Regions from separate parts of the Bacillus sp. MUM 13 genome, predicted to be linked through region 1. Evidence: riboswitches for the same ligand, from Rfam matches in the RefSeq annotation. Region 1 holds a riboswitch; each other region holds the start of a gene.
What was found. Region 1 has a riboswitch for S-adenosylmethionine ahead of BIV59_RS20785 (bifunctional homocysteine S-methyltransferase/methylenetetrahydrofolate reductase). Riboswitches for the same ligand answer to the same signal wherever they lie in the genome.
Positions count from the first base shown of each region.

Region 1 (6,635 bases):
CGATTTCTTTTTTCAATAATGAACCTCAATTCTTAAAGCGCATTTTGGACACGTGCTATACAGGTTACTTTGCAAAAATGATTGATGCTGGCACAATCAATGAAAATGATAATATAACTTTATTGCACCGCGCGCAAAAGCCCATTACCGTCTTACAGGCATCCAGAATTCTTCTGCACCAGGAGGGAGGCTTGGCAGCCGCTGAGGAATTGATTTCCGCAGAAGGGCTTGCAGAAGACTGGAAAAAAAGGCTGAAAAAAAGGCTTTCTTAATTTTCCTGATAGATAAACCTTGCTTAAGGGATAAGAGCTCAGTGTTTCTGTTAAAATCAGTGAGCTCTTATAACACCTTGAATTTTTTTAATTCTTTTTGCAATGGGCAGTAACACATACCGTTAATTGTGGCCGGACTTTCTTGAACTTAACAGAGATGCTGCGGAATCCTGCATGAAAGAGTGCTTGTTCAATTTCTATGGCATGGGACAGGGCTTTTTCCCGGGATGCGTCTTCCTCTCTTGGCTGTACAGTGATGGCGATGGCACCTCCATCCTTCATCAAATGGTGAATCCTGATTAATTCCTTCTTCGGATTTTTCCAAAGGGGATAGTTATTAACAGAAAAAACCTTATCGTATCTGTATAATTCCTGTTTAAAATCTGTCACATCCCCGCTGTGTAGCTTAAGCCTTCCCTCTTCTGCATATTTGTAATTTCTCTTTTCTGCTTCCTTAGTCATAGACTCTGAGACATCTATTCCATCTATTTTCACATTATGGTGCCTGCGGAAAATTTCCTTTATCGCATACCCTGGCCCAAATCCAATCTCAAGAAGATAATCCCCGGGCTTTATATTCAATAGGTCAATAGTCCAGCGGTTGATCCTGCGGTTTTCGAACAGCATTATTCTTCCGGCAAGCCTTCCTAATAGCCCGTCTGGCCTGCGGAATTGCTTAGCTAAAATTTCAATCAAAAAAATGCCTCCTTTCTCTTTGTGATTATAGTTTTGTTATTCACTTCTGCAGCTTTTGGTAAACATGGTACTGATTTTTTTAGTTTTTTTTGATCTTAAAAATCCTGTGCTGATATGCACACAGGGATTATAAGATCAAGCGATGGCCAAAGAAAAAAAAGAACGGTACGAGTATTGAACCTGGTTTTTTAGAAGGATATACATACTATTTTCCATAAAGTCTTGAAATTGGCTGCTTAATCATGTAAATTAAATGTAATTAATTTTTTTGAATATTAAAATTACATATCTTATCGAGAGAGGTGGAGGGACTGGCCCCATGAAGCCTCAGCAACCGGCAAATCGCCATGGTGCTAAATCCAGCAAGCAGAAGCTTGATAGATGAGGAGAATGTTTGAAACAGGCCTTCTTCCAAGAAGGCCTGTTTTTATATTATTTTCGAAGGGCATTGTTATGGTTCATTGCAAATTCCAGCACTTTTTTATTGGAATGGATGGGCTTGATTCACAGGGAGGCAGCTCGTCCCTGGAAGTCTGCCGTCAATAGCAGAGAGCAACAGCCAAGTATACAGTAAGCCCTTATAAAATTACACACAGATATTGAAAGCAGGTGTCATATGGATTTCCGGAACGAACTGAAAAAAAGGGTGCTTATCGGGGAGGGAGCCATGGGAACATTGCTGTATTCCCATGGAATTGATCATTGCTATGAGGAGCTTAATTCCACTGACCCAGGCCAGATAGAAACGATTCACAGGGCCTATTTAGAAGCGGGGGCCGATATTCTGCAATCCAATACCTATGGTGCAAACTACCATAAATTGAAGCGATACGGCCTTGAAGATGAAGTAAGCGCCATTAATCGCAATGGAGTTGCCATTGCAAGGAAGGCCTCGGAAGGAAAAGCGTTTGTTTTTGGGACGATTGGAGCGCTGAGGAGCATAAGGAAAAATGATCTTAGCATGGAGGAGATAAAACGCAGCTTTCGTGAGCAGCTTTACAGTATCCTGATGGAAGGGCCTGATGGTCTGATTCTTGAAACTTTTTATGACCTCGAAGAACTGGAGACCGTGCTGCCGATTGCCAGAAAAGAAACAGATCTTCCTATCATCTCCAATGTGACATTGCATGAAATAGGATACATGCAAAACGGCATTCATTTGAATGAAGCATTTCAAAGAATGGAACAGCTTGGTGCGGATGTTGCAGGCATAAACTGCAGGCTTGGACCGCATCATATGATCCGCTCTTTAGAAGAAGTTCCCCTAATGAAGAACACGCCTATATCCGTTTATCCAAATGCAAGCCTCCCTGAATATATCGATGGCAGGCTGATATATGAAGCCGTGCCGGAATACTTTGGCTCAAGTGCCTTAAAACTCAGGGAACAGGGGGCAGCAGTAATCGGCGGATGCTGCGGAACAACTCCGCTTCATATTGCAGAGGTAAAAAAGAAGCTAGGCATTATCCCTCCTGTTACACAAAAAGAAATTAAGGCCAGAAAAATAGAAATTATCGAGATAATTGATGATAAAACACCCGCACTGCACCAGCTTGCCAAAAGAAAACGGACGGTTCTCGTTGAGCTTGACCCGCCAAAGAAACTCGGAATTGAACCTTTTATGATGGGTGCTAAAGCACTTTTGGATGCAGGTGCTGATTCCGTTACCCTTGCTGACAACTCGCTCGCAACGCCGAGAATCAGCAATGCAGCTCTTGGCGTAATGCTGAAGAATCAGATGGGGGCCAATCCTTTGATACATCTGACCTGCAGGGACAGAAACCTGATTGGACTGCAGTCTCATTTAATGGGACTTCAGACGCTGGGGCTGAATGAACTGCTTGTTGTGACTGGAGATCCGTCGAAAATTGGAGATTTTCCTGGAGCTACTTCTGTTTATGACCTTTCTTCTTTCGATTTGATCAGCCTTGTCAAGCAATTCAATGAGGGTTTATCCTTTTCTGGGCAAAGCCTTGGACAGCAATCCCATTTTAAAATTGCTGCAGCATTTAACCCAAACGTTAAGTATCTCGATAAAGCTGTACAAAGGATGGAAAAGAAAATTACCTGCGGGGCACAATCCTTCCTGACCCAGCCGATTTATTCCGTAAACCAGATGGAAGAAGTATATGAAGCGACCAAACATCTTGATACACCTGTTTTTGCAGGCATCATGCCGCTGACAAGTGCCAGAAATGCTGAATTTATTCATAATGAAATACCGGGCATTACACTCCCTGATGATGTGCGCCGTGCAATGGCAGCCGCAGGCAGCAATCCGCTGCTTGCCAGGAATGAAGGGCTTGCCATTGCAAAATCTTTGGCAGATGCGGCGATGGAAAAGTTTCAAGGGATTTATTTAATTACTCCGTTTATGCGCTATGAAATGACCGTAGTGCTGACTGAGCATATCAGGAAGACGGATAGTATGAAATTGGCAGGGGTGACAGCATATGAGTGAAAATCTTCTAGTAAATCAGATGAAAAAGAAAATATTGATCTTGGATGGTGCAATGGGAACTATGATTCAGGCTGAAAACCTCACCGAAGCAGATTTTGGCGGTGAAGCGTATGATGGATGCAATGAATATCTTTCGCTTGCAGCCCCAGAGATTATTTTGTCCATTCATGAAGCATATTTAAAAGCAGGGGCCGATATTATTGAAACCAATAGTTTTGGAGCTACGAGCATTGTGCTGGAGGAATATGGGCTAGATGGCATGGCATATGAACTGAATAAAGCTTCTGCAAGGCTGGCAAGAGCAGCATGTGATAAATTTTCAACAGTCAGCTGGCCGCGGTTTGCGGCAGGCTCGATGGGCCCAACCACCAAAACCCTTTCCGTTACAGGAGGGGCGCATTTTGATGAATTATCTTCCTCTTATGAAGAGCAGGCAAGAGGTTTGCTGGACGGAGGTTCGGATCTGCTTCTAGTTGAAACCTGCCAGGATATGCTGAATGTTAAGGCTGCTTTTTTAGGAATTAAATCAGCCTTTAAGAAATCAGGAAGAACGGTGCCGATCATCATTTCCGGAACGATCGAACCGATGGGAACAACGCTCGCCGGGCAATCCATCGAAGCATTTTATTTATCCTGTGAGCATATGGATCCGCTGGCGGTCGGGCTGAATTGTGCAACAGGGCCGGAGTTTATGATTGACCATATCCGTACACTGTCGGGGCTGTCTCACCATGCGGTAAGCTGTTATCCGAATGCCGGGCTGCCGGATGAAGAAGGCCATTATCATGAATCGCCAGTTTCCCTGGCGGAAAAAATGAAGCAATTTGCCCAAAAGGGCTGGGTCAACATTATTGGCGGCTGCTGCGGAACTACACCAGCCCACATTGAGGCGCTGTCTGCTGCCTTAAAGGATGTTCTGCCAAGGGAACTTCCTGAAAACACCCACAATCACGCGATTGCAGGCATAGAGCCTCTCATATACGATGAAACGATGAGGCCGCTGTTTGTCGGAGAGAGGACAAATGTAATAGGGTCCCGCAAATTCAAAGAGCTGATTCGTGATAAGAAATATGAGCAGGCAGCAGAGGTTGCGAGAGCACAAGTGAAAAAGGGCGCCCATGTGATTGATATCTGCCTGGCTGACCCTGATGGCGACGAATTCGGTGATATGATGGAATTTGTCAGGGAGGCTGTGAAGAAAGTCAAGGTACCCTTAGTTATAGATACTACAGATGAAGCCGTGCTTGAGCAGGCACTGAAGAATTCACAGGGGAAAAGCATCATCAATTCAATTAATCTTGAAGATGGTGAAGATCGTTTTGAAAAAATCACCCCATACATTCATCAATACGGGGCCGCTGTAGTTGTTGGGACGATTGATGAAATGGGAATGGCAATTGATGTGAAAAGAAAACTTGAAATTGCCGGCAGGTCCATGGATCTGCTTGTTAATAAATATAAAATCAATCCTAAGGATATCATCTTTGACCCGCTCGTTTTTCCCGTTGGGACTGGTGATGAGCAATATCTGGGCTCTTGCTCCGAAACGGTAAAAGGCATCCGGAGCATCAAGGAAAAATATCCGCATTGCCAGACGATCCTGGGCATCTCCAATGTTTCTTTTGGCTTGCCGGCAAGGGGGCGGGAAATTCTTAATGCTGTATTTTTATATCACTGCACAAAAGCAGGTCTGGATTATGCGATTGTCAACACGGAAAAATTAGAGCGTTTTGCTTCTATTCCCAAGGAAGAGGTCCGCCTTGCAGAGGAACTGCTTTTTAATACCACGAAAGAAGCATTAGCCGCTTTTACAGAGTTTTACCGCGGAAAGAAAACGGAGAGGAAAGTCAGCAGTGCATTGCTTCCGCTGCATGAAAGGCTTGCGAACTACATTATAGAGGGAACAAAAGAGGGTCTTTTGGCGGATCTTGATACCGCCCTGAAAGAGGGAAGAGAGCCGCTTGCCATCATTAATGGCCCGCTGATGGACGGTATGGCTGAAGTAGGCAGGCTTTTCAACGATAACAAGCTGATTGTAGCGGAGGTTCTCCAAAGTGCAGAAGCGATGAAGGCTGCAGTGTCATACTTGGAACCTCTTATGACTGGGGATACAAGCGCAAAAAAAGGCAAGCTGCTGTTGGCAACAGTAAAAGGCGATGTACATGATATCGGAAAAAATTTAGTTGAAATCATCCTCTCGAATAACGGTTTTGAAGTTGTTGATCTGGGAATCAAGGTCCAGACACAGCAGATTATTGAAGCGGTCCGTACACATAATCCAACGGTTATCGGGCTTTCTGGCCTCCTTGTTAAATCTGCACAGCAAATGGTGATAACGGCACAGGATTTAAAGCAGGCGGGAATAAATGTGCCAATCCTTGTAGGCGGCGCTGCATTATCCCGAAAATTTACAGATTTTAAGATTTCGCCGGAATATGATGGGCCTGTCATATATTCGAAGGATGCCATGGACGGGCTATCAGCTGCGAATATGCTTCATGATGAAAGTAAGAAAGATGAATTTCTCCTTAATCTGGATCAAAAAAGAAACAAAGCAGAACAAAATGCAAAAGCTGTTTCCTTGTTAGAAAGGCCGCAGATTGCCAAAAAGGCCGCATTTATTATTTCAAGAGATGTTGATGTAAAAAAACCTGCAGACATCAGGCGGCATATCTTGAAAAATTACCCTCTGGAATTAGTTTTGCCTTATGTTAATAAACAGATGCTGATAGGGCATCACTTGGGGTTAAAAGGAAAAGTGGATGTACTGCTTCGGGAGGGAAATGAAAAAGCCGCATTTTTAAATGAGCTGATAAATGAACTTGTGGACATGCTGAAAACAAATCCTGAATTTAGCTTAAATGGCGTATATCAGTTTTTCCCTTCCCAAAGTGAAGGAAATAAAATCCATATCTATAATCCTGAAAATCCGGGGGAAGTGGCCGAAACCTTTGATTTCCCCCGCCAAAACGGGGAAATGGGATTATGCCTTGCCGATTATGTTAAACCAGTAAGTTCTGGCATCATGGATTATACGGGATTTTTCACTGTATCTGCAGGCAAGGGAATCAGGCTAAAGGCTGAAGAACTAAAGAAAGAAGGAGACTTCTTAAAAAGCCATGCACTGCAGGCACTGGCACTTGAAATGGCTGAAGGGTTTGCTGAAAGGCTTCACCATATCATGAGAAATGACTGGGGAATCAGCG
Region 1 is NZ_MLYQ01000122.1:1,606-8,240, reverse strand. It holds gene BIV59_RS20795 (MOSC domain-containing protein) at 1-272, shown strand, start outside; gene BIV59_RS20790 (class I SAM-dependent methyltransferase) at 360-968, opposite strand; SAM riboswitch class I at 1,256-1,356, shown strand; gene BIV59_RS20785 (bifunctional homocysteine S-methyltransferase/methylenetetrahydrofolate reductase) at 1,585-3,429, shown strand; gene metH (methionine synthase) at 3,422-6,635, shown strand, end outside.

Region 2 (6,635 bases), on a different contig from region 1:
GCCCGATGCCTAAACGAAATGTTTCTAAATTGGCGGTGCCTGATTTTATTACCCATAGAGAATAAATGAGGGCAAGGACCGTAATCAATCCATCAAGCTTGCGTGAACCTTTAATGGTTTCGTATGTTTCGCCAGTAATCACAAGTTTTAGCTGGTAAATGGCAGAAACCAGATACGGGATCAAATAGGCTAGTGTAGCCACGACTATAACAAAATTATAGGCTATTCCTATTGTGCTGGAAATGGTAGTGAACAAGAAAACCTGTGTCATGACATTGGTTAAAGTCAAAGAACGGATTGGACTTCCGTTTTTATTTGTTTTGGCAAAAAAAGCAGGAAATAATTTATCCTTGGCAGCCTGATAGGGAACCTCTGAGCTGACAACGATCCAGCCAATCGTTGAACCTAGAAGGGAAATAAGTGCAAGGATTGCCATTACGGTAGCTCCCGGATGTCCCATTGCTGCCTCTAGTGCATCAACTAACGGCTTTTCTGAGTGGCTTAATTGGTCATGAGGCAATGCTCCCATCGTGAGAAGTGTAATGCCTACATATATAACTAAAGAGACGATCAGGCCAATAATGGTTGCTTTTTTAACATCATGCTGTGATTTGGCCCTGTTTGACAGCATAACGGCTGATTCTATGCCGATGAATGCCCAGAGCGTTGAGATGGCTGCATGATTCACTTGGCTTCCCAGAGAGAGAACATTGCCTTTTGCATCAATGAATGCCTTGCCGTTTCCAAGGTTGGCTGCATCAAAAATGAAAACTGTCACGATAATGAAAAGCGCAAAGCCGAGCACCTTGGCAATAGTTGTAGTAAGATTCATTGTGCCGGCGCTATTAAAGTTTTTTGCCAAAATGGCTTGAATGCCCCATAACATGACTGTGCAAACCATAAAGGTGATGAACTTACCCAGTTCTATAGTAGATGATCCCAGGTAAAAGAGCGGCTTAGTGCTTTGCATAATTGGAAAGAATGCAGATAGATAACCTGCGAAGGATATAATGACAGAAGCAGTGGCCGCCCAGTTTGCCGCCCAATATCCCCATGCCATACTGTACCCCGCTGCCCTTCCGGCTCTGGGGGAAGATGAAAACATAGCTTGTGCATAGCTTTGGGGCCCTGCCTTTAGTTCAGGTTTTCTGATTGCCAGATTCCCAAAAACTAAAGCAATTAAAAATACGCCAATTCCTGTAATGCCCCAGGCTATTGAAGATCCCAAGGAACTTGAATGCTGTGCCAGATTCGAGGGCAGCATAAAAACACCGCCGCCAACCATATTTCCAATAACGAATGTAGCCAATACCCACATTCCCCATTTTTTATTTTGCATAATAATCGACCTTTCTGCTGAGTTCATTTATATGTGAATAAGGAAAAAGATAAGTACATGTTTTATTACTTTAGTAGTATATAATAATATTTTAGTTTGGTAAAGTGATAAACAGATAAACCACTAAAGAATCGATGGGTAATTAAAGGAAATTTGCTTTATTTCTAAGGAAGGCGGGAATAAATGTGTAATATGAATTTTACAATCATGATTGTAAAATATTAATAATGTTTAAAAAACTTGATTTTTCCGTGAATTTAAATTGACAAAAATCAGCCGCGGATTTATTCTGTAAATATCCAAAAAACCAAGTTTTTTGATAAGTATTGTAAATATTAAGATGATAATTGAATATATTGCATTGAAAGCTTATCCAGAGAGGTGGAGGGACTGGCCCTTTGAAGCCTCGGCAGCAGATTCATGGAGAATACTGTGCCAACTCCAGCAGGCGTGAGTCTGGGAGATAAGAAGAGACCTTATTAAGGCATAAACCTCTTCTTTAAATATGAAGGGGTTTATTTTTTTCTCTGTAAAGCTCAGTCATGGTTTTTGCAAATGCAAAAAGGTGAAGGAATTCTGACGAAAAAGCAGGTTAAGTGTAACTGGAACAAAACTGATTTATTTTTGCCCAGGGGATCTGCAAGTGATGGGCTAATGATTGGGAAGTGTGTATATACATAAGGGGGAGCCGTGAAAATGGATGAATCAAAAATAAAATATATTCTTTCAAGTCTTAAAGAATTGGAATTCGGCTCCATCTTGATTACGGTTCATGATGGAGAAATTACACAGATTGATACCACGGAGAAAAAGCGTTTTCCTATCATTAAAAAACAAAATGAAAGAAAGAATTGAAAAAAGGAGCACCTTCTCCGGAAGGCAGCTCCTTTTTTTTGCTCGTCTCACATAACAAATTAAAAAACAACAATCTTTAAAAAAAGAGCATTTAGAAAAGAGCGTGTTCCCTTTGACAAGTCAGGTTGATTAGAGCGAGCATCCTGGAGCGGAAATCAGCCACCATGTTTCATAGCAGCAATGTTTACAAAAACAGCCTTTTGAATCATGCAGAAGAGAGATCAATCCAGTTTATCTTATAGGTTTTGTTGGTTCGAAACGGTTTGTAAACAATACTAATTTTTATTTCGAGATAATAAAGTAACGAAGACAGGAATTGAAAATTTTTTATCAGAAAGAAAAAACACCATGCTAGCAGCTTTTTCTGCAGGCTAATGCTATTAATAGAGCCAGATTTAGTTTGCAAGAAATAGTATTATAATTTATAATTTTAAGAAAATTATAACATTTTAAAAGGGGAGTGGATTTGGGGATGAAGTTATATGTGTCTGTCGATATGGAGGGAATCACTGGTCTAGCTGACCATACTCATGTTGACTCTTCTCAGCACAATTATGAACGAAGCCGGCTCATTATGACGGATGAAGCAAATAGTGTAGTTTCTGCTGCTTTTGAAGAAGGAGCAAGCGAGGTGATCGTCAATGACAGCCACTCTAAGATGAACAATTTGCTTATCGAAAGGCTCCATCCTGAAACACAGCTGATTACAGGAGATGTAAAGCCGTTTTCCATGGTTCAGGGACTAGATGATACATATACGGGAGCCATGTTTGTGGGATATCATGCACGGGCAGGCATGAAGGGGGTTATGTCCCATAGCATGATTTTTGGAGTGAGAAATTTCTTTATTAATGATACACCTGTTGGAGAACTGGGATTTAACGCATATGTCGCGGGGTATTACGATGTACCAGTAATCATGTCGGCTGGAGATGACAGGGCCGCTTTAGAAGCTGAACAGCTGATTCCAAATATCACAACCGTTACAGTAAAAGAAAGTATTTCCCGGTCAGCTGTAAAATCATTGACTCCTGCTAAGGCGGCTGCACTCCTCCGCGAAAAAACGGCATATGCGATAAAAAATATAGATAAGGTGAAACCGCTTACCCCGCCGGATCGCCCTCTGCTAGCCATTGAATTCTCTAATTACGGAGAAGCCGAATGGGCGAACCTGATGCCAGGCACGGAAATCGTCCCCGGCACTTGCACTGTCCGTTTCCAGTCAAAGGATATCCTTGAAGCTTACCAGGCTATGCTTGTCATGACAGAATTAGCGATGAGAACTACATTTTGTTAAGGGGAGCTTTTAGATGAAATCATACATAATCAAAAGGCTTGTTTCCATGATTGTGACTCTTTGGCTGATAGTAACCATGACGTTCTTTCTTATGCATTCTATCCCGGGGTCGCCATTTAATGAAGAAAGAGCTACAAATGAAGCTGTTCAAAAGAACTTGAAAGCTTTTTATCATTTAGATGAACCTCTTTATGTACAATATGGTGCCTATTTAAAATCGCTTGCGGTTTTAGACTTCGGCCCGTCCATAAAAAAACCATCACAGACAGTAAACGATATGCTCGGGAGGGGCTTTCCCATTTCCTTTGAATTAGGTATGTGGACCCTTATTGTGGCTGTCTTTTCTGGATTGATACTTGGTATAGCTGCAGCACTGCGCCATAACGGGATAATCGATTATGCAGCCATGGCCATTGCAGTGCTTGGGATTTCCATACCCAATTTTGTGCTGGCGACTCTATTGATTCAGCAGCTGGCAATAACCTGGCCGATTTTCCCTGTATCTACCTGGCAAAGCCCCATGCACATGGTTTTGCCGATCCTTGCTCTTGCAACTGCGCCAATGGCGATTATTGCAAGATTAACAAGGACAAGCATGCTGGAGGTTTTAACGCAGGATTATATCAGGACTGCCAGGGCAAAGGGCCTTTCCCCTCTTAAAATTGTCATTAAGCATGCGCTCCGCAATGCTTTGCTTCCAGTAATTACAGTGCTAGGGACTCTCGCGGCAAGCATCCTGACAGGAACCTTTGTCATTGAAAAGATTTTTGCCATTCCTGGCATGGGGAAATACTTTGTCGACAGCATCGGCAATCGTGATTATCCCGTCATCATGGGTACAACGGTCTTTTACAGCTGTATTTTAATTGTCATGCTGTTTTTGGTGGATATTGCATATGGAATTTTAGATCCCCGGATCAAGCTGCATAGAAAGGATGGCAATTAAATGGAACTTCATAAGATGAATGAATCCCATAGAGCGCCGGACATTCCTGATGAATGGTTCCGGCCAAAAAGTAAAGATGCGCAAAAGGCGGAAAAAGTGGTCAGGCCAAGTCTCTCATATTGGCAGGATTCATTTCGCAGGCTTTTGAAAAATAAACTTGCTGTCGGGGGCCTGCTTTTCCTGGTTTTTCTTGTGATTATGGCGATTTTCGGGCCGCTGCTTCCGCACCATGCGGAAAATTTGAGAAAACAAAACCTGCCTCCGTCCAGTGAATACTGGTTTGGCACAGATTCATTTGGCAGAGATGTATTTAACAGAACATGGATCGGTGCCAGGGTATCATTGTTCGTGGGGGCTGCTGCTGCTCTTGTGGATCTAGTTATCGGTGTTGCATACGGGGGATTTTCAGGATATAAAGGCGGAAGAACAGACAATTTCATGATGAGAATCATTGAAGTATTATACGGACTGCCTTATCTGCTTGTTGTCATACTGGTTATGGTTGTGCTTGGGCCTGGGCTTTTTACCATCATTGCGGCACTTTCGATTACTGGCTGGATTGGTATGGCCAGGATTGTCCGCGGGCAGGTCCTGCAAATCAAGAACTATGAATTTGTGCTGGCTTCAAAGACGTTTGGGACGAAAACCTCCCGGATTATTAAGAAAAACCTGCTTCCAAACACAATGGGGCCAATCATTGTACAAATGACGCTGACTATCCCGTCCGCCATTTTTGCAGAGGCCTTTCTAAGTTTTCTTGGTCTTGGCATACAGCCTCCGAACACAAGCTGGGGCATGATGGCAAATGATGCATTGTCGGCAATTTTAACAGGGAATTGGTGGCTTCTTTTCTTCCCGGCCTTTTTTATATCAGCGACAATGTTCGCTTTTAATGTACTCGGAGACGGCTTGCAGGATGCATTTGACCCTAAGCTAAGGAGGTGAGCAGGATGGAAAAAGTATTGAAAGTAAAAAACCTTGAGGTGAAATTTGATACATACGGCGGTCAAGTCGAAGCAGTAAGAGGTGTAACCTTTGATTTGTTCAGGGGAGAAACGTTGGCCATTGTCGGGGAATCGGGCTGCGGGAAAAGCGTGACTTCACAGAGCATAATGGGATTGATTCCAAATCCCCCCGGCAGGATAACGGGAGGGGAAATCCTGTTTAACGGCAGGAACTTGGCAAAAACCAGGGAAAAAGAAATGCGGAAGGTCAGGGGAGCAGATATTTCGATGATTTTTCAGGATCCCATGACAGCACTGAATCCTACACTGACAATCGGGGAACAAATCATTGAAGGCATTTTGCAGCATGAAAATATATCCAGAGAAAAAGCAAGGGAAAAGGCGGTTGAAATGCTTTCTCTTGTGGGCATTCCTGGACCGGAATCCCGGCTTAAGCAATATCCCCATCAATTTAGCGGGGGAATGAGGCAGCGGATCATGATTGCCATTGCCCTGGTGTGCAATCCTGAAATCCTGATTGCCGATGAGCCGACAACAGCTCTTGATGTTACCATACAGGCTCAGATACTGGAGCTTTTTAAGGATATACAAAAAAAGACTGGAGTTTCCATTATTTTAATTACTCATGATTTAGGCGTGGTGGCTCAGGTAGCAGACCGGATTGCGGTCATGTATGCCGGGAAAATAGTTGAGACAGGATCGAGGCGTGATATTTTTTACAAGCCGCAGCATCCATACACTAGAGGCCTCTTGCGTTCGGTTCCGCGGCTGGACAAAGAAGATGCGGAATTATTTCCTATTTCAGGGTCTCCGCCTGATTTATTTTCGCCTCCAAAAGGGTGCCCTTTTGCAGCAAGATGCGAATATACCATGGAGGTTTGCGACAGGGTGTACCCGCTGAAAACAGCACTTTCTAAGAATCATGAAGTGGATTGCTGGCTGCAGGATGAGCGTGCCCGGCACATGCTGCCTGCCGCTCCATAATGATTAACTATATACGGCATCACTGTCCGCGCGGCTCCTGGCCTTTGCGGATATAAGTATAGCTCTAAAAATTTGCTCTGTTAAAACTTTATGCCTTGCACTTGCACCGGATATCTGCAGAGAAGATTATCAGAGCTAAAAATTAAGGGGGAAGAATATGAAGAAGAAACTGGGAACGATTTTTATGGCTGCAACTCTGACATTAGCACTTGGAGCATGTACCGCAACAAAGGATGCAGGCTCAGAAGC
Region 2 is NZ_MLYQ01000014.1:27,779-34,413, reverse strand. It holds gene BIV59_RS05025 (amino acid permease) at 1-1,339, opposite strand, end outside; SAM riboswitch class I at 1,706-1,809, shown strand; gene BIV59_RS05020 (YezD family protein) at 2,036-2,194, shown strand; gene BIV59_RS05015 (M55 family metallopeptidase) at 2,667-3,491, shown strand; gene BIV59_RS05010 (ABC transporter permease) at 3,505-4,437, shown strand; gene BIV59_RS05005 (ABC transporter permease) at 4,438-5,382, shown strand; gene BIV59_RS05000 (ABC transporter ATP-binding protein) at 5,388-6,386, shown strand; gene BIV59_RS04995 (peptide ABC transporter substrate-binding protein) at 6,544-6,635, shown strand, end outside.
Region 2: another riboswitch for S-adenosylmethionine. It lies ahead of BIV59_RS05020 (YezD family protein); the one in region 1 lies ahead of BIV59_RS20785 (bifunctional homocysteine S-methyltransferase/methylenetetrahydrofolate reductase).

Region 3 (6,635 bases), on a different contig from region 1:
TGACGAAATTTGGAATGCATTCCCGAGTCTGGAGCAGCCTCAGGTAAGAGGAATCCTTGCAAGGGTCGGCTTGAAAAATGACCACATAACCCGCCCGCTGAACCAGCTGAGCGGAGGTGAACAGGCGAAGGTCCGCTTATGCAAGCTAATGCTGACAGAAAGCAACTGGCTTTTGTTTGACGAGCCGACCAACCACTTGGATATTGTAGCTAAAGAAGAGCTTAAGCGCGCCATGAAAGCCTATAAAGGCACTATTGTCCTTGTCTGCCATGAGCCTGATTTCTATGAGGATTGGGTGACAAAGGTATGGAACGTGGAAGATTGGGCGAATGAAGGCCAAAGCTGACTCTTTTATAGCCTTAACTGCATAAACAAAAACCATCTTTGGGTGCTCCAAAGATGGTTTTTGTTATATATGAATATCTTATAAACGGGCTGGTTCAACTATTTTCAATTCATTGCCCAATAGCCTGGCTAATTCCAGCATGCCAAATTTCCCTGCCGCTTTTTCTGCATCGCTGTTATAATTTGTATTTGTATTAATGTCATATGTGAAGATTTCCCCTTCACTGTTTCTGATAAATTCAATCCCGGCAACAGCAATTTGATTTTCTTTCAGGAACGTTTCGTATTGCTCGATAATGGGCTCCCGGAAACCTTCAATAACCTGGAATTTTGGCTTTTCAGGAACCTCCTCCCCAACAGGGCAGAATAAATCGCCAATCTGGCATGCGTCCGCCGGGCACAGCTCAAAGCCCTCAGATGTGTCGACACGGACAGCATACACAAATTTTCCGCCAACAAATTCACAGCGGGTGATATATGGCTCAGGGGATTTGATATATTCCTGAATCAGTGTAATGCCATCGACCGGTTCTTCAAAATCAGGGCTATCCACATATTGCTTCAGTGCATCAATGGAATGGAACAGCTGGACCCCAAGTCCCTTTCCGGCACGGTTATGTTTGGTGATAAAGGATTCTGCACCCAACTTCCCGGCTGCTTCTATAATCATATCTCTCCCGGCTGCAGCGATGGTTTTAGGTGTTTTAATGCCATGGCTTGCTAGTGCCGTGTATTGATTGACCTTGCTCACTTCCAATCGGAGAGCCCGGCTGCCGTTCAGGACCTTCCGTCCGTGCTGCTCAAGCCATGCCAAGACCGACTCGGTAAGTTCAGGCGCAAAACGGTGGCCCCTTGTATGGGAAGAAGCGCTCATTCTGCTGTAAAACACGCCTTCCGGCGGCTCCTGGGATAAGTCCACCAGTCCATGGTCAAGATGCCACTCTTCATAAGGCAGGTTCAGTTCATTCAATCTGTTTGTCAGATGCTCTGTCCATTCGCTGTTTTCGTGAATGATGTAAATTTTGCTCATTATTATAGCCTCCTGTTATAAGCTTCAAAACTTGACCGTCAGGCTTTTGTTTTTTGGCGTTTTTTCTCCACAAGCGGTTTTACCTGTTTCGCGAAGCGCTCCATTTCTTCCAGCTGCGGTGAAAACTGAAGCAAAAGCAAATCTACTCCCGCTTCTTCAAATTTAATGATACGCTCTGCAATCTGTTCTGGAGTCCCAATAAGGTTCGGGCGCAATCCCCTGTTGGAGACCGAATAATCATAAAGCTTGACCTGCTGCTCAAGCTGCGACTTATTAACGAAATCATTATATCCGGCATATGCACTGGATTCTTTAACATCCGTAATTCTCTTAAGTTCTTCCTGTGCTTCTTCTTCACTGTCCCTGCAGATTACATAGGCGGCCAATCCAAAAGATGAGAAAGGCTGTTTTCCTGATTCTGCCCGTCTTTCCTTCATTCCTTGAATTTTACCCCTGATTTCTTCAACTGTTCCGCCATGCATCACATATGCGTCACATTTTCCCGTTATCACCTGTTTGCCGCGTTCACTTTCACCGCCGGCATATAGGATTGGATTAGGCCGCTGCACCGGTTTTGGGCTTAAATGGGCATCTTTGATATCATAGTACTTTCCCTTATAGGAAAAGACATCTTCTTTCCATAAGCCCTGAATAACATCAATGAATTCTTCCGTGCGGTCATATCGTTCATCATGGGCCGTAAAGATCCCTCCATACTGGCGAGCCTCTTCCTCCCACCAGGCTGAAACAATATTCAGCGTGAATCGGCCATTGCTTATCTGGTCGATATTCGCCGCCATTTTTGCTGTAACAGCCGGATTATGGAATCCAGGCCTGACAGCGGTCATAATTTCGATTTTTTCGGTCACAGCAGCAAGCCCTGCTGCTGTAGTCCAGGCCTCAAGCGAATCTTGTTCAGGCCCTTTTATATCATTCAAGTAAAGTTCAGCAATCAATGTCGTATCATATCCCCACTGTTCTGCAGCCTGGATGACAGTCTTGGCATATTCAAAGGTTGGCGGCATGTTTTCATCATCTACATTTCGAAGCCATCCGCCAAAGATGGGAAGCCAAAATCCAAATTTCATCTCTCTATCTCCTTTTCCATTCAATTCTGCCTTCATCTTGAATAAAAAAACACACAAAAAAACTTCCCCCGATAAGAAGAAGTTTCGATTTATCCCCTGCTTATCTGCCAGAGTGCATGACTCTGCTGGAATTGGCACCATTCTGACTGTGTCAGCGGCTGCCGGGCTTCAAAGGGCCAGTCCCTCCACCTCTCTCGATAAGTACTATTCAATTTTTACATAAATTAATCCTACTACGAACCTTGGTTATCCGTCAACTTTATTGTTAGATAATTTTCAATAATACATTAATATGTTTTTTCACAGACAAGTGTGTAGGTTTTTGGAAGCCCGATATCGTGGATTTTATGATTCGGCTCCTCCTCCAGCACCTTAATTACAAGTCCTGATTGGCCAATTGCCGTAATCAGCTCGCCTATGGACCATTTTCTTTGGACCACATTTGACAGGCTTTCCTGCTCTTGCTCGGGCATATGCTTGGTAAATGCCACTCTATTATTTTCTATCTGTGAATCAAAATAATTGCCGGTTACTTTATGTTTTTTTCCTGAAGATGAAATCAGCTTCGTTGAAATAGGATGAAACTCGTGAAGGACAAATCTTCCGCCCTTCTTCAGCAAGCCCCTGATAACCTCTGCTAACGGCTGAAGGTCGATTACATAATGCAGAACGCCAAGCTCCATTAAAACAAGGTCATATTTTCCGCCAAGCTCTGCTTGAGGCAGCGAAAGAACATCTGAAACGATATAGTTTATATCGACTCCGCAAGAAGCTGCCAGTTCTTCTGCGAATGCTTTATTTTCTTTTGAAAAATCAGCCACCGTAACCTCTGCACCCAGTAATGCCAGTGCTGCTGCTTTCACTCCATTTGACCCCATCAAATGGGCTACTTTCTTTCCATTAAGATCACCTAAATACTTATAGAAGGGATGCAGCCTCCAAGCAGGGTTCTGCCTGATCTTTTCTGCCATGTCTTCCGGGCGCCCGTACCTGTTAATAAGCGCCAGATAATTATTCTGGTTCCAGGCCTGCTCATTATGCTCGGTGAATCCCTGCTGCTGCTTCAATAGATGGGCATGGATGCTGCTGCTGAATCTATTCATTTCTTTATCGTATAAATGGCTGTAAAGTGAACGGCACCAGATCTCTTCGCCGCCATGCGGAATGGCTATCCGGTATGGATCTGTTTTAACAGTGGTATTGTAAAAGAAGCTTATTACCGCTTCTATTTGGTTGATCTTAAGATGAAACTCTGCCTTTTCCGGGGTTTTCACGAGTTGAGAAGGCTTGAAGGTTTCAAAAAGGCTATATGCCTGCTGAAGCAGATCCCATTGTACGCTTACGGTTATTTTATCTTCGTCCTCCAGAATGACCCCCTGCAGCAAAAGTGCTGAAGCCCCGGTAAATTCATAGGGTATTCCCGCATGGTTTAAAAGAGAGCCTATGTGAAGGATGCCCGTATAATAAGTGTTGTCTTCCATATCCTATCCCCCATTTTTGTCAAAGCCTGTTTCGTTCTCATCCTGCTATAGCGGGTCATATATTTCCGCTTAAAAAATCTTCATTTTATGTAAATGCTCTTTTCTTAAAGATTGTTGTTACTTAAATAGTTCTGCGAGGAAAATCCATTGTTAAAGCAGGTTGATTGGAGCGGAAGGTGCGGAGACTCCTGCGGGATCAGCGTGACAGGTGAGACCCCGCAGACGACGCCTGGGAGGCTCAGCACACGCCCCGCGGAAAGCGAAGCACCCTGGAGCGGAAATCAACCCCTTGTTCCATAGCAGCAAAGTTTACGGAAAGAGCCTATTTAAAAGAGCGCTTTTAATAAAGAGTCTCCAGTTTTCCCTGTTATTTCACCAGTGCATGCTTGAATGCATAAATGACGGCCTGTGTGCGATCCTGCACTTCCAGTTTGCTCAAAATATTGCTGACATGCACCTTTGCTGTTTTCAGGGCAATATATAGTTCGTCTGCGATTTCCTGATTGGTTTTCCCCTGTGCGATCAGCAGCAAAATTTCCATTTCCCTGTTTGTGAGCTGTTCATGGAGAAGCCGCACAGCTGGTGTTCTCATTTTTTTCATCATCTTGCCTGTCACTTCCGGTTCCAGCACGGAATGGCCATGGAATGTAGAACGCACTGCCTCTGCTATATCACTTGCCCTTGAGGTTTTCAGCATATAGCTGGAAGCTCCTGCTTCAAGAGCCGGGTATACCTTTTCATCATCCAGAAAACTTGTGACGATAATGACTTTTGCTTCCGGCCATTTATCGATTATCAGTCTGGTTGCCTCAATCCCGTCCATTTCTTTCATGACCAGATCCATTAATATAATATCCGGGCGCAGTTCAAGTGCCAGCCTTACTGCTGCACCGCCATCATCTGCCTCGCCGATCACTTCTATATCAGCCTGCATAGATAAATAAGAAGATACCCCTATTCTTACCATTTCATGATCATCTACAAGCAATACTTTAATCAATATCTTCACCTCCTGAAGAAATTAATGGCACTTTTACTTCGAGCCTAGTTCCTTTATTGATCACACTGACTATTTTCATTGTGCCGCCAATTTCTGCAGCACGCTCCTGCATATTAAGAAGCCCATAAGAACCTGCTTTGGAGTTTTCTGAGCGGAAGCCGCAGCCATCATCTGCAATGATAAAGATAATCAGGCCGTCTCTTGATATTAGTGAAACCTCAAGTGATGAAGCTTTTGCATGCCTTAGAGTATTGGAAACAGACTCCTGAAGGATGCGGAATAAATGATCCTCTATCCCCCTGTCCATAGAAACAGGTTCTATCTTCCATGTGATTTTCATCGGAACTTTTTGAACGAGCTCCCCAAGCAATGAGGTAATGCCCTCTTGAAGGGATTTGCCTCTTAGCGGCACCGGGCGCAAATGAAGGAGGAGTGCCCGCATTTCAAGCTGTGACTGATGAATGACACTCTCTGTTAGCTTAAGCTGCTTCATTTCATTGCTGTCGGTATCCTGCCTGCTTTCGGTTATGGCTGACATGAGCATCGAGGCGGCAAACAGCTGCTGGCTGACAGAATCATGGAGCTCCCTTGCCAGGCGGTTTCTTTCCTGCGAAATAATTTCCTGAATATATTTTTCCTGATCCTTCACTTTTTCATTGGCCAGCTTTTGAACCGATTTGGCCTGTTCAGCGATATGCCTGCGCACATTTTCAAGCTGTGCTGAAATTCTTGCAAACTCCTGAACTTGTGTATTTCCTTCAAATGAAGATGCAGAGCCTTGTGATATTTTATATAACTCGTCACCCACTTCAGCAAGCTGCCTTTTCCAGTAAACACCTGAAATGGCTCCATAAAGGACACCAAGGATAATACTCGCGATCGGCAAAAACAGCGCAAACGGGAAATTCATGATCTTCCTGTTCCATAACAGTGACCAATCGTACAGCGGATATATAAAAAACACAAGTGAAGGCAATAGAATCGACATAGCGAAAGAAATGGCCGCACCCCTGATAATCTGCCTGGTAAGAATGCTCATATCCGTTTCACCTCTAAATCTCCGATAAGCAACGAGGTGATGATGGCAATCTTCTGTTCTGCCTCATTAAATCCAGGTGTCTGGAAAGAAAGAATACTATTGAAAATTTTCCTGTCCGCGTTATTGAACACCGACGTGCTTCCAGCAATGACAGAGTGGTGAATGCTCACTTCCAAATCATACGGAACTAAAATACGGACATTTCCCGCAATACCCCGGATGGAAATAAAGGTGTCTCCTTTAGGAAGAATCGTATTGCTCAAATCAATGACCGTATCACCAATCCCGGTCTGTATGTTCACATCATTCCATTCATATACATGGTCAGGCGTCTTTCTGCCTCCGAACAGCTTGTTTTCAAAAAGGAAATTCTTCTTGATCAGCGGCTCCTGGCCGCGATTCTTAGACTCTATCAGTACCGGATTGATATGTTCCGGATTCTTTTTGGATTGATAAAAAGTGTATAAAAGATAAGCAAGAATAGCTAAAATGAAAAATTTAAAGACCATCATCTGCAGCACAATAACAACCGTACTGAATAGTCCGATCCAAAACAGCATTTTCCCTATTGCACGATGATATTTTTTTTTGCCAAGGTATAAACACCCGAAGGATAGCGGAAGTGAGATGAATAAATCCCCATCAAAAAATA
Region 3 is NZ_MLYQ01000027.1:18,977-25,611, reverse strand. It holds gene BIV59_RS08290 (ABC-F family ATP-binding cassette domain-containing protein) at 1-346, shown strand, start outside; gene BIV59_RS08285 (ATP-grasp domain-containing protein) at 425-1,375, opposite strand; gene BIV59_RS08280 (LLM class flavin-dependent oxidoreductase) at 1,414-2,463, opposite strand; SAM riboswitch class I at 2,561-2,667, opposite strand; gene BIV59_RS08275 (class I SAM-dependent methyltransferase) at 2,751-3,944, opposite strand; gene BIV59_RS08270 (response regulator) at 4,312-4,944, opposite strand; gene BIV59_RS08265 (sensor histidine kinase) at 4,937-5,983, opposite strand; gene liaF (cell wall-active antibiotics response protein LiaF) at 5,980-6,635, opposite strand, start outside.
Region 3: another riboswitch for S-adenosylmethionine. It lies ahead of BIV59_RS08280 (LLM class flavin-dependent oxidoreductase); the one in region 1 lies ahead of BIV59_RS20785 (bifunctional homocysteine S-methyltransferase/methylenetetrahydrofolate reductase).